2 regions of the Paenibacillus sp. UMB7766-LJ446 genome follow, and region 1 is predicted to be linked to the other one. Evidence: predicted binding sites of a transcription regulator. Region 1 holds the regulator's gene; the other holds the start of a gene.

Region 1 (5,854 bases):
TTCGCACTTTCCTGACCGCCAATTTCTTCAAAAGTCAGCTTGGACGGTCCTTTTTTCTTGCGTTTGCGTTCCTGACCCGCACCCACCGTAATTCCACCACGCATTTGCATCATGAGCAGCAAAGCTCCCACAATCATTGCAGCGATCAGAATGGGAATCATGTTTACACCGATAAAAGCGAGAAAGATAATTAATACGGGTACAAATCCAATGGCAATTTCTTTCGTCCATTTAGGCATTTGGCCACACTCCTATCTGACCGGGCACACGCGGCAGAATAATAAACTTGCTGGCATCTCCATCTCTGAGGCTGACATATACATTATTGTCATCCATGGCTGTGTTTACCTTGATCCCATTCGTAGCCATTTTAGACAAGGTCGGTGTAATCTCGGTGTATTGTTTGCTCTCCATAGCCTGAGCTACGGTAAACATGGCGCTACCCCACCAGCTTTCCAGCGCTTCGTTGGAATGATCCACGACATCCAGCTTCAACGAACGAGTGCCAATCAGGGTTTGTCCTTCTTTGTGAATATATTGTACCAACCTGCCCAAATCAACATCCGGCTGCAGATCGAGTTTCAACTGTACATCATTGTGGTTAATAGTTAATTGTACATCATTGACTCCATCGTACTGGGTAACCATCTTTTCAATTGGGCTTTGCACAGCCACATGACGATACACAAACCAACCTCCAAACAACACAACGGCTGAAATGACGGCAGTCAGAGCAATAGGCAATACTTTTATCTTCAAGTGAGTTACCCCTCCTATAATTTGGCCCATTCTATAGCTTGTAGGCAAGAATATGAATATGTGTACGTAAAGTCCTGTGATGTGTCTAACAGGATTTATTTGTGTATGATGTATCCTTGAATACATATTTGAGTATATCACATCGTATATACAATATCTAAGGCGAAAATATGAATAAATTATTAATTTTAACTATTCAAATCCAAAATGATCAAGAAAACACGTCAAAGAACCGGTCCAGTCGGGTTTCCGTCTGCCGGTTCTTTACTGTATTCTTTTTAGAAAATAGTACGTCTGCTGATTCTAGCTATTCGGAATCGTATAGACCAGGTCAACCTGTTCCCCGTTACTAAAGCGGTAAAAGCGGTAATAATTGTGAGTAGCATCGTTATAATACACTTGCCATACATAGATTCCATTCACAACACCTGGCATGATTCGTTTGATCTCCCCGCCTGGAACTTCAGAGCTGAACCGATTTCGAATCTGTGCTTCAGACATGCCGTTCTTCAGCAGTTCACTGTGCACCGCATTGGTCCCTGTCACAGGCTTGTTATTTTCATCAAACTTGATCCACACCAATACATCCTGGTTATCCTTATTTTTACCGATCAGGGTCCAGTATATGTTGTCTCCGCCGTCTTTTTGACCCCATACATACTTACGCAGGTCTTCGTGTGACGTAATCCCAACCTGTTCCTGGGCCGCCTGTATGGCCAACGCCTCTTCCTTGCGCTGATCCTGGGTAACATAGACATAATAACGCTGAAGTCCAAACAGAATCAGAACCAGGAGCAGCAGCGAAATCCATATCCACTTCTTTTTTTTCTTCAAAAGCCGAACTTCCTTTCCCTATGACGATGCTGTCCTTGGAATTAACGGGCAAGCAGACCGTCAAATGCCAGTTGAGACTCACGCAAAATACGCTCTTCATCCATCGTAAGACATTCGCCATGTTTAACCACTTGTTTACCATCCACCCACACATGCTCTACATCTTTGGCTGATGCGGAGTATATGGTATGGGAAATCAGATCCGTATGCGGATAGAAATGGGCTTGTTCAATATTCAAGGCGATGAAGTCAGCCTTCATGCCTGTTTGCAGTGCTCCTGTATTGTTCAGGAATATGGATTTGGCACCATACGAAGTTCCAAGCAGAAGTGCTTCCCCTGCTGGCACTGCGGTAGGATCACCGGACACACCTTTGTGAATCAAAGCAGCAAGTCTCATCTCTTCAAACATATCGAGGTTATTGTTACTTGCTGGTCCATCTGTTCCGAGGGACACGGTCACCCCTGCTTTCAGCAGATCAGGTACTCGTGCAACACCCGAAGCCAATTTAAGGTTACTGCCTGGATTGTGGGAAACTGCTACATCATGTGATGCAAGAATTTCGATCTCTTCATCATTCAGATGTACCGCATGTGCAACCAGAGATGGACGGGAGAAAAATCCTAGCTTCTCCAGATGTGCAACCGGACGTTGACCGTAATCAGCCACGTTCTGTTCCACTTCACGAAGCGTTTCAGACATATGCGTATGCAAAGGCAGATTCAGGTCATGAGCAACCTGTACCAACTTCTCTATGTAATCCGGAGGGCAAGTGTAAGGTGCGTGTGGAGAAATTACGGTTGTAATTCTTCCGTCTGCTTGTCCATTCCATTGACGAGCAAATGCTGCGGATTCTTCCAGCTTGCGCTGTTGTTCTTCCGCTGAGCAAAGTCCGATTACCCCTCGTGCCAGAGCAGCCCGAACGCCGGATTGTTCCACCACTTTTGCAACCTGATCCATATGATCATACATATCCAGAAACGCTGTTGTTCCACCTTTCAACATTTCAAGTACGGAAAGTGATGTGCCCCAATATACGTCTTCAGACGTCATTTTGGCTTCCATTGGCCACATTTTCTCCTGCAACCATACTTGTAATGCCAAATCATCTCCATGACCTCTCAGAAGCGACATGGCCGCGTGACCATGCGTATTGATCAGACCCGGCAAGAAGAGCAGTCCTTTTCCATCCACCTTTGTCAGACTTTCGTCTCCTTCCGGCAAAGTCTCACCAATATGCACAATCTTGTCATTCTCGACAACCATGTAACCTTGAACCACTTTCCAATTCGTGCCCTCACTCACGGCAAATTTGCCGTTGTGAATTACCCATCTATTTGTCGTCATCTTCCTCGTCGTCCTTTCCGTTCTCCAAATAATAAGCAAGGCTAAGCAGATCCGTCGTAAAATCGGCATGATGAATGCGAATATGCGGCGGGGTCTTCAGGATCGTTGGCGCAAAATTCAGAATCGCTTCAATTCCTGACTCAATCAACTGATCGGCAACATTTTGGGCTTCCGTATCCGGAACCGTGATAATCCCTATACGAATGTTATCTTTTTTGACCGAATCCGTTAATTCATTCATCGGTTGCACCGTCAGACTGTTAATTTGACTTCCAATCTTCGGACCGTAGGCATCAAATACAGCGACAATCTTCATGTTGTCTTTGAGGTAGGCATTGTAATTGGACAAGGCGTGTCCCAAATTACCTGCTCCGACAAGAGCTACATTGATCTGCTGGTCTATTTTCAGAATATGGCGGATCTTCTCGATGAGATATGAAACGTCATATCCGATCCCTTTACGACCAAAGTCACCGAAGTAAGCCAGGTCTTTACGAATCTGAGCCGGATTCAAATCCAGTCTCAATCCAAGTTCTTGTGAAGAAACCGTATTGACTTCGCGCTGATGCAGTTCATTCAAATAACGCAAGTAAACAGGCAATCTTCGCACCACGGCTTCCGAAATTTTATCTGATTTCATTCATTGCTCCCCCTTACCAAGGCCACGATAGATAGATGAAAAGATGAGCACCCTGTCTAAAACGATGCAAAAAGATGACTGAATTAAACAGGATGCTCTTTGTTATATAATGGATAATTGCTTGAATTACTTCTTTAATCGCTTACTCACTATTCATGAAACGAATGAATGATATTGCTCAATTTTACCGCCAATTAGTGGCTTCATGCAATCATATAAGCTACAGAGCATAGCTGTTATTGCTGTTCATCGGTTGGTCTCTCAAGCCATTCCGAAATACGAGGAACCATCTGCTCTGTAAGCATGTGTTCCATTTTGGGACCTGGTAATGAATATAAAAAGTACTTGCCATAATATGCTTCAATGACACGTGTATCGTATACAATCACAATACCTCTGTCTTTACCCGTACGAACCAGTCTGCCGAATCCCTGTTTGAAGCGGATAACGGCTTGCGGCACGGACAGCTTCATAAACGGATTTTTCTTCTGTTGCTGCAAAAGCTCACTCTTCGCTTCAACTAATGGATGATTGGGTGGCTGGAACGGCAGTCTGACAATCGCAAGACAGGTCAGAGCCTCTCCAGGAATGTCCACTCCTTCCCAGAAGCTGCTTGTGCCAAGAAGTACAGTTGCTTTCGCATCCTGGAAGCGGCGTGTAAGCTTGGAACGGCTGCCGCTGTCCACCCCTTGCCCGAGCAAAGAGATATCATTACCTGACAAGGCCTCCTTAAGCGGGTCATAGACCTGGCGCAGCATGCGGTAGGAGGTGAACAACACCATCATGCGTCCACGAGTCGCGATAGCCGTTTCCGCGAGCGAATGCACGAGCATATCCACAAAGTGGGCATCACCTACACTGCCCTTCACACTTGGGAAATCACGCGGAATGACGAGCAGGGCCTGTTCGCGATAGTTGAATGGTGACGGCAGCATGGATGTCAACAAGCGGTTATTCTCGGCAGCTTCCTGCAAGCCCAGCTGTTCGATCATGAATTGAAATGACTTGTCAACCGAGAGCGTAGCCGATGTAAGCACAACGCTTTTCTTTTTATCAAAGAACATATCCTTCAATTGCGCACTGACATCGACAGGAACGGCATAGAGCTGCAGTGATTTACTGCGGAACTGGCCGCTAGCCTCCATCCAGTACACGGTATTGGCATCATCCATGCGCATGAAGAAACGCAGATTATCCTTGATCGTTGCCAAGTCCTTGAGCAGTCCTGAGATATCCATAATCAGACTATCGGACTGATAATCATCCTGATCTTCTTTCACTTCAAGCAGCAGCTTGTCGCCTTTACGAATCAAATCGCCTAGGGTTACATAGATTTGGTTTTCTACATCCTGTAATTCCTGCCATTTGGCCGGTTTTTGCGATGGCTTCAGTCTAAGTGAAAATTGTCCAGTCTCGCCTGGAGAAGCATCGCTACGTTCAGGCAGCAGGCCGAACAGTGTATCGCTTAGTCGATCCCATATCTCCTTAACTTCAACGGCAAGCGGGAACATCTGATCAATCATGGAGCCCCACTGTACCGAATTTTCATGACCCGACAGTTGAGAACGAAGCATCGGAAGTTGGCCATTACGGCTATCTTTAAACAGTCGGGTCAATATATGAACCAACGTAAAATATTTCATGTGAAGACCAAGATGCTTACCTGCTACATCCTCCAGATGATGTGCTTCATCAATGACAAGACTTTCGTAGGCTGGCAGCAGCTGATGTGCTGCTTTGACATCCGTAAACAATTTCGAATGATTCGTTATGACGATATCGGACAGCCCGGCTTCATGTTTGGCCCGATGATAGAAACATTTACGGAACCAAGGACAGGAGCGTCCAAGACAGGATTCAGACTCACTCTGTACCGTCTCCCAGAAGTCTCCACCGCGCCCGCTTAGATTAAGCTCCTCGTCGTCTCCAGTCTCCGTCTGGGTAAGCCAGACAATCATCTGAGCTGCTGTAAAATAATCCTCTTTCGGTGTAGCGAATTCACGTTTATTGATTTTATGCTCAAACTTACGCAGACACAGATAGTGCCCACGACCTTTGAACACCGCTGCCTTGAACGGGAACGGAACCACTTGGGTCAGCATAGGAATATCCCGCTCTCTCAATTGCTCCTGCAGGTTGATGGTATGTGTGCTGACCATGACTTTCTGTTCCTGTTTCACACTTTCATAGATGGCAGGCAACAAATAACCAAGCGATTTGCCAGTACCCGTTCCAGCTTCAATCAATAGATGCTTCTCTTCATCCAAAGCTTGTC
Region 2 (5,854 bases), on a different contig from region 1:
AGACCTTGTAGAAGCTTGTAATAACCAGGGTTTTCTGTATTTTAATGATGAAAGCAATTCCCTGCGTAAATATCGGCGTAATGCCATTCGCTTGGATGTGCTTCCTTTTTTGGGGCAATATAATGGACAGTTGACGCCGTCTTTGAATCGACTTGCCGAAATTGTGGGTGATGAAGACGATTTCATGGAACAAGGTGCATATGACGCATACAGGTGTCTAGTGCAGGCGAACGGCGGAAGGCAAACCTTTGAGGTGCCTTCCTTTTTGAAGTTACATGTCGCTTTACAACGAAGGTTGATTAAACTAATATTGAATTATCTGCCTTTGGACAGTGATTTTGTCGACTTTACCCGTATTGAAACCATTCGCCGCAAGGTTATTCAGCCTGATGCGACGACCTGGAGCCTGGATATAGGACAGACACTCGCCTGCACCCGGGAGTATGATCTGATTTCTTTCGGCATACGGACTGACGTACAGGGTCAATCTTACGAATATCGTCTTGCTCAATGGAGCGGAACTTATGAGCTTTCTCTCGCGGAAATCGACCGGCATGTTCGGCTCGTTCCGATGATTCCCGAGGACTATCATGTACCGGAATCGGCGGATCATGCCGCATTTGATGCGGATCAACTGCTTATGCCGCTGGTTGTGCGTTCACGGTTACCTGGAGATACCATGAAAGTGATGGGATTAAACGGAAGCAAAAAGGTGAAAAATATTTTCATCGATGAGAAAATTCCCCCTTCTGTCCGTTCACGGGTTCCCGTGGTATGTGATGGAGCAGGCAATATCATCTGGTTACCGGGTGTTCGCCGGTCTAGTGTAGCTCCTGTCAGGGAGGATACTTCCGCAATCCTGTACATGACTGTAGGCGATTCAGCGATTCAGGGGTAGTGGTTATGGTTCAGGTAAGGCTTTCATATGTATAACTTAGGAGGTTCGCACAGTTGCAGAACGACATTCAGGAAGTATTGATCAGTGAAGAAGAAATTCAGAGTAAAATCAAGGAATTAGGCGCAACAATAAGTGCCGAATATGCAAATCGCAATCCTTTGGTCATTTGTGTGCTCAAGGGTGCGTTTATATTTATGGCTGATTTGGTTAAGAACATTACGGTACCTGTTGAGATGGATTTCATGGCAGTATCGAGCTATGGCGCTTCCACCAAATCATCTGGCGTGGTTAAAATCATTAAGGATCTGGATGAATCCGTTGAGGGACGCGAGGTTCTAATTGTAGAGGACATTATTGATAGTGGACTCACGCTCAGTTATCTGATCGAACTCTTGCAGAACCGCGGTGCTGAATCCGTCCGTGTGGTTACGCTATTTGACAAGCCTTCAGGTCGCAAAGTCGAACTTGAAGCCCATTACACCGGCTTTGACATTCCGGATGCATTCATCGTTGGCTACGGCCTCGATTATGCCGAGAAGTACCGGAACCTCCCTTATATCGGGATTCTGAAACCGGAAGTTTACAGTAACTAATGCTAAAGCTAGTTCCAAGCCCATATCTGTTGGTGGCTTCTGTTGAGAAGCTATGTCGGGCTATGTTAAAATAATTAAAGTGTCTCGAGAGGAGGTAGGGGATGAATCGGTTCATCCGGAATTCTGGTTTTTATTTGATTCTTTTTTTAGTTGTGGTGGGGATAGTCCAGTTCGTCAGCAATGGCGGCGAAGCCACCGATAATCCTAGATATGATCAGTTGCGCACGGCGATCAAGGCCAATAACGTCTCTGAATTGACGGTTCAATTCAACGGTCAGACGTACCTCGTGACCGGTCAATACAGGGAGAAGCCTGACGGAGCCAAATCAGAAAATTTCTCAACGTATATTCCTCCTACGGATGAGGCAATTAGTGAGCTTGTAGTTGCAAGCGAAACAAACAAATTCCAATATCATCAGGAGCCTATGAAAGGTGACAGCATCTGGTTGACGTTGCTGACTTCCTTTATTCCTTTGATCATTATGTTCCTGCTGTTCTTCTTCCTGTTTAATCAGGCTCAAGGCGGCGGCGGTAAAGTAATGAACTTTGGTAAAAGCCGTGCCCGTCTTTATAACGAAGAGAAGAAACGGATTACGTTTGAAGATGTTGCGGGTGCTGACGAAGAGAAGCAGGAGCTTGTTGAAGTCGTGGACTTCCTCAAGGATCCTCGTAAATTCGCAGCAGTAGGTGCACGAATTCCTAAAGGCGTATTGCTTGTAGGCCCTCCGGGTACAGGTAAAACCTTGCTCGCTCGTGCTGTTGCCGGTGAAGCAGGTGTACCATTCTTCAGCATTTCCGGTTCTGACTTCGTTGAAATGTTTGTCGGTGTCGGTGCATCTCGTGTGCGTGACTTGTTTGAAAATGCGAAGAAAAACGCCCCATGTATCATCTTTATCGATGAGATTGATGCTGTAGGACGTCAGCGTGGTGCTGGTCTTGGTGGTGGTCACGACGAACGTGAACAAACACTCAACCAGTTGCTCGTTGAAATGGATGGTTTCGGAGCCAATGAAGGTATTATCATCGTTGCAGCTACGAACCGTGCAGACATTCTGGACCCTGCCTTGCTGCGTCCAGGACGTTTTGACCGTCAAATTACGGTGGATCGCCCTGACGTGAGAGGTCGTGAAGCTGTTCTGAAAGTACACTCACGCAACAAACCACTTACCAAAGATGTGAAGCTGGACATCATTGCGAAGCGTACTACAGGATTCTCCGGTGCAGATTTGGAAAATCTCCTGAATGAAGCGGCATTGATTGCGGCACGTCGTAATCGGAGAGATATTTCCATGAAAGAAGTTGACGAGGCGATCGACCGTGTCATCGTTGGTACGGAGAAGAAAAGCCGTGTTATCAGTGACCGCGAGAAACGTATTGTTGCTTATCATGAAGCAGGCCATACCATTGTAGGTTACTTCCTTGAACATGCCGATATGGTACATAAAGTTACCATTATTCCGCGCGGACGTGCGGGTGGATATGTAATCATGTTGCCAAAAGAAGATCGTATGCTTGTTACCAAGCAAGAATTGCTGGACAAAATTACTGGACTCCTTGGCGGTCGTGTTTCCGAAGAACTGTTTATCGGTGAAATCGGTACAGGTGCTTACAGTGACTTCCAACAAGCGACGGGTATCGTCCGTAGCATGGTTATGGAGTACGGTATGAGTGAGAAGCTGGGACCTATGCAGTTCGGTAGTTCGCAGGGACAGGTATTCTTGGGTCGTGACATCGGTCACGAACAGAATTACTCGGATTCCATTGCTTACGAGATCGATCAGGAAATGCAACGCTTCATTAACGAATGCTATGAGAAGTGTAAAGACTTGCTCGTTAAGCATTCGAAAGAAGTGCATCTGATTGCTCAGACGTTGCTGGAAGTGGAGACATTGGAAATGGATCAGATCAAGCAATTGATCGAGACAGGTGCCCTGACTCCAAAAGATGAGAACAGCAACGATGGAGAAGGCACGCCTAGCGAAGGCGGAGAAGCGATCATCGACAACATCGGTGATGTACGCGTCCGTATCCAAGGCAAAGATGAAACGCCTGAACCACCAGCCGGAGATATTCCTAACGAAGCTCCGAATCTGGACAAAGGAAGCAGTAATGACCCGGATGATGGTGGGACGAAGCCAACATCTTAATGTATAACAACCATCTGTCTATAGTGACAGATGAAAAAGAGAGCCCGCGGGCTCTCTTTTTTTATGGATTGATTCAAATTGTAGAGATAATGATAACCGGGAGCTTTAGGGCGTACTACGTAGGAAATGGGCGGTTATGCCCTTGTTCTGGGTCGTTTTCATTTATTGACAGAGTCGTGAACGTTGTGTACATTAGGTGTTAAACCGCTTGTGATTCGTTTCTCAAGCGAAAATAACGACTTGGATTTGCCATATGAAACAGCGTATGAGGCTGTCCCGATAAGGAGAGGATCACAGGTGGAAGCTCTGGCTTTAGAGCGCAAGGCTGAGATGAACCGGGAGCTGCGCGAGCGGCTGATGGAGTTGAAGAAGGAACGGAATGCCATTATTCTAGCCCATTATTATCAACGTGACGAGGTGCAGGAGGTCGCTGACTTCCGGGGAGATTCGTTCCTGTTGGCTCAGAAAGCAGCACAAACGGATGCGGATGTTATCGTTTTCTGTGGGGTTCATTTTATGGGTGAAAGCGCTAAAATTCTTGCTCCTAACAAAACGGTGATTATCCCTGACGAGCGTGCAGGCTGCCCAATGGCAGACATGGTGAACGTTGAAGGCTTACGTAAATTGAAAGCACAGCACCCGAATGCCAAAGTTGTAACGTATATCAATTCATCAGCTGAGATCAAGGCGGAGACCGACATCTGTTGTACATCGGCCAATGCTGTCAGAGTCATTCAATCTGTTGATTCCGATGAAATCATCTGGGTGCCAGATAAAAATCTGGGACATTATGTTCAACAACATACAGACAAGAAAATGATTATCTGGGAAGGTTACTGCAATACCCACGATATGCTGACGGTTAAAGACGTGGTTGAGATGAGAGCGAAGCATCCTAATGCCGAGTTCGTTGTTCACCCGGAATGTCGTCCTGAAGTTGTCGAGATGGGTGATTTCGTAGGTAGCACAACCGCCATTCTGGAATATTGTAAAAATTCGTCCGCTAAAGAATTTATCGTAGGCACCGAGGATGGTACAGGATACCAGCTGCGTCTGGATAGCCCGGATAAACAATTCCACTTTGCTACCAAGTTCCTCGTATGTCCGAACATGAAGGTTAATAACTTGAAAAAGCTGGTTAAATGTCTGGAAACGATGAAGCCGCAAATTTACGTGCCACCAGCCGTTGCAGATAAAGCCAGAGAATCACTAGAGCGCATGTTACTGGTGAAGTAGCATGCGCTACTCTTGCTCCAAGACAGGTGAACTAACATGATACCGCAATATTTAGTGGATTTTGATCTGTCCGCGCTGCCGATGGTGGAGACGGATGTGCTGGTTATTGGTTCAGGCATTGCTGGTTTGTTTACTGCGATCAAGGCGAGCGAACAACGCAGTGTGTTGATGATCACGAAGAAGTCGTTACTGGAAAGTAACACCCGGTATGCGCAGGGGGGCATTGCTGCGGTTATTGCTGAGGATGATTCACCTGCCTACCATTTGCAGGATACACTTGTTGCAGGAGCGGGATTATGCCGCTCCGAAGCAGTAGAAGCATTGGTGAACGAGGGCCCGGACGGAGTTAAGGAACTGATTCGTCTGGGTACTTTGTTTGATCTGGAGAACGGCGAGTTGGCGTTGACGCAGGAGGGTGCGCACAGCCACCGCCGTATTTTGCATGCCAATGGGGATGCAACGGGATATGAGATTGTACGTGCGCTGGCTGCACAGGCGAATGAACATCCTGGGGTTGAAGTGTGGGATGAGCATTTTGTCATTGACCTGATTACAGAGCAGGGAGAATGTATAGGTGCGTTGGTTCAGAAGGCTGATGGTTCGCAAGTATTTGTGAAGGCAGAGGCAACCGTACTATGCTCTGGCGGGGCTGGGCAATTGTATCGATACACAACTAATCCGGAAGTGGCCACTGCAGATGGTGTGGCGATGGCCTATCGAGCCGGAGCGGTTGTCCGGGACATGGAGTTTATTCAGTTCCACCCGACCTCCCTTTGTTATCCAGGCGCACCACGCTTCCTGGTGTCCGAGGCTGTACGTGGCGAAGGAGCCTATTTGCGCAATGTGAAAGGCGAGCGCTTCATGGAACGGTATCATGCGCAGCTTGAACTGGCACCCCGTGATATCGTAGCTCGGGCTATCGTCAGTGAAATGGAATCGACGAACAGTACATTTGTATATCTGGATATCACTCATGAGCC

Evidence for each region. Region 1 encodes Rex, which represses fermentation and respiration genes when NADH is low (regulators of the CRP and FNR family bind a similar motif). Its sites were predicted from a motif close to TTGTGAAATATTTCACAA; they were not measured.
Region 2: the regulator Rex is predicted to act here: its motif matches at 3,847-3,864, upstream of nadA (quinolinate synthase NadA).

The regions. Positions count from the first base shown of each region.
Region 1 is NZ_JASOYM010000018.1:68,222-74,075, reverse strand. It holds gene QP794_RS30310 (AAA family ATPase) at 1-239, opposite strand, end outside; gene QP794_RS30305 (hypothetical protein) at 232-759, opposite strand; gene QP794_RS30300 (cell wall elongation regulator TseB-like domain-containing protein) at 1,063-1,593, opposite strand; gene QP794_RS30295 (amidohydrolase) at 1,635-2,939, opposite strand; gene QP794_RS30290 (redox-sensing transcriptional repressor Rex) at 2,926-3,579, opposite strand; gene dinG (ATP-dependent DNA helicase DinG) at 3,816-5,854, opposite strand, start outside.
Region 2 is NZ_JASOYM010000020.1:45,391-51,244, forward strand. It holds gene tilS (tRNA lysidine(34) synthetase TilS) at 1-898, shown strand, start outside; gene hpt (hypoxanthine phosphoribosyltransferase) at 952-1,491, shown strand; gene ftsH (ATP-dependent zinc metalloprotease FtsH) at 1,593-3,638, shown strand; gene nadA (quinolinate synthase NadA) at 3,936-4,874, shown strand; gene nadB (L-aspartate oxidase) at 4,911-5,854, shown strand, end outside.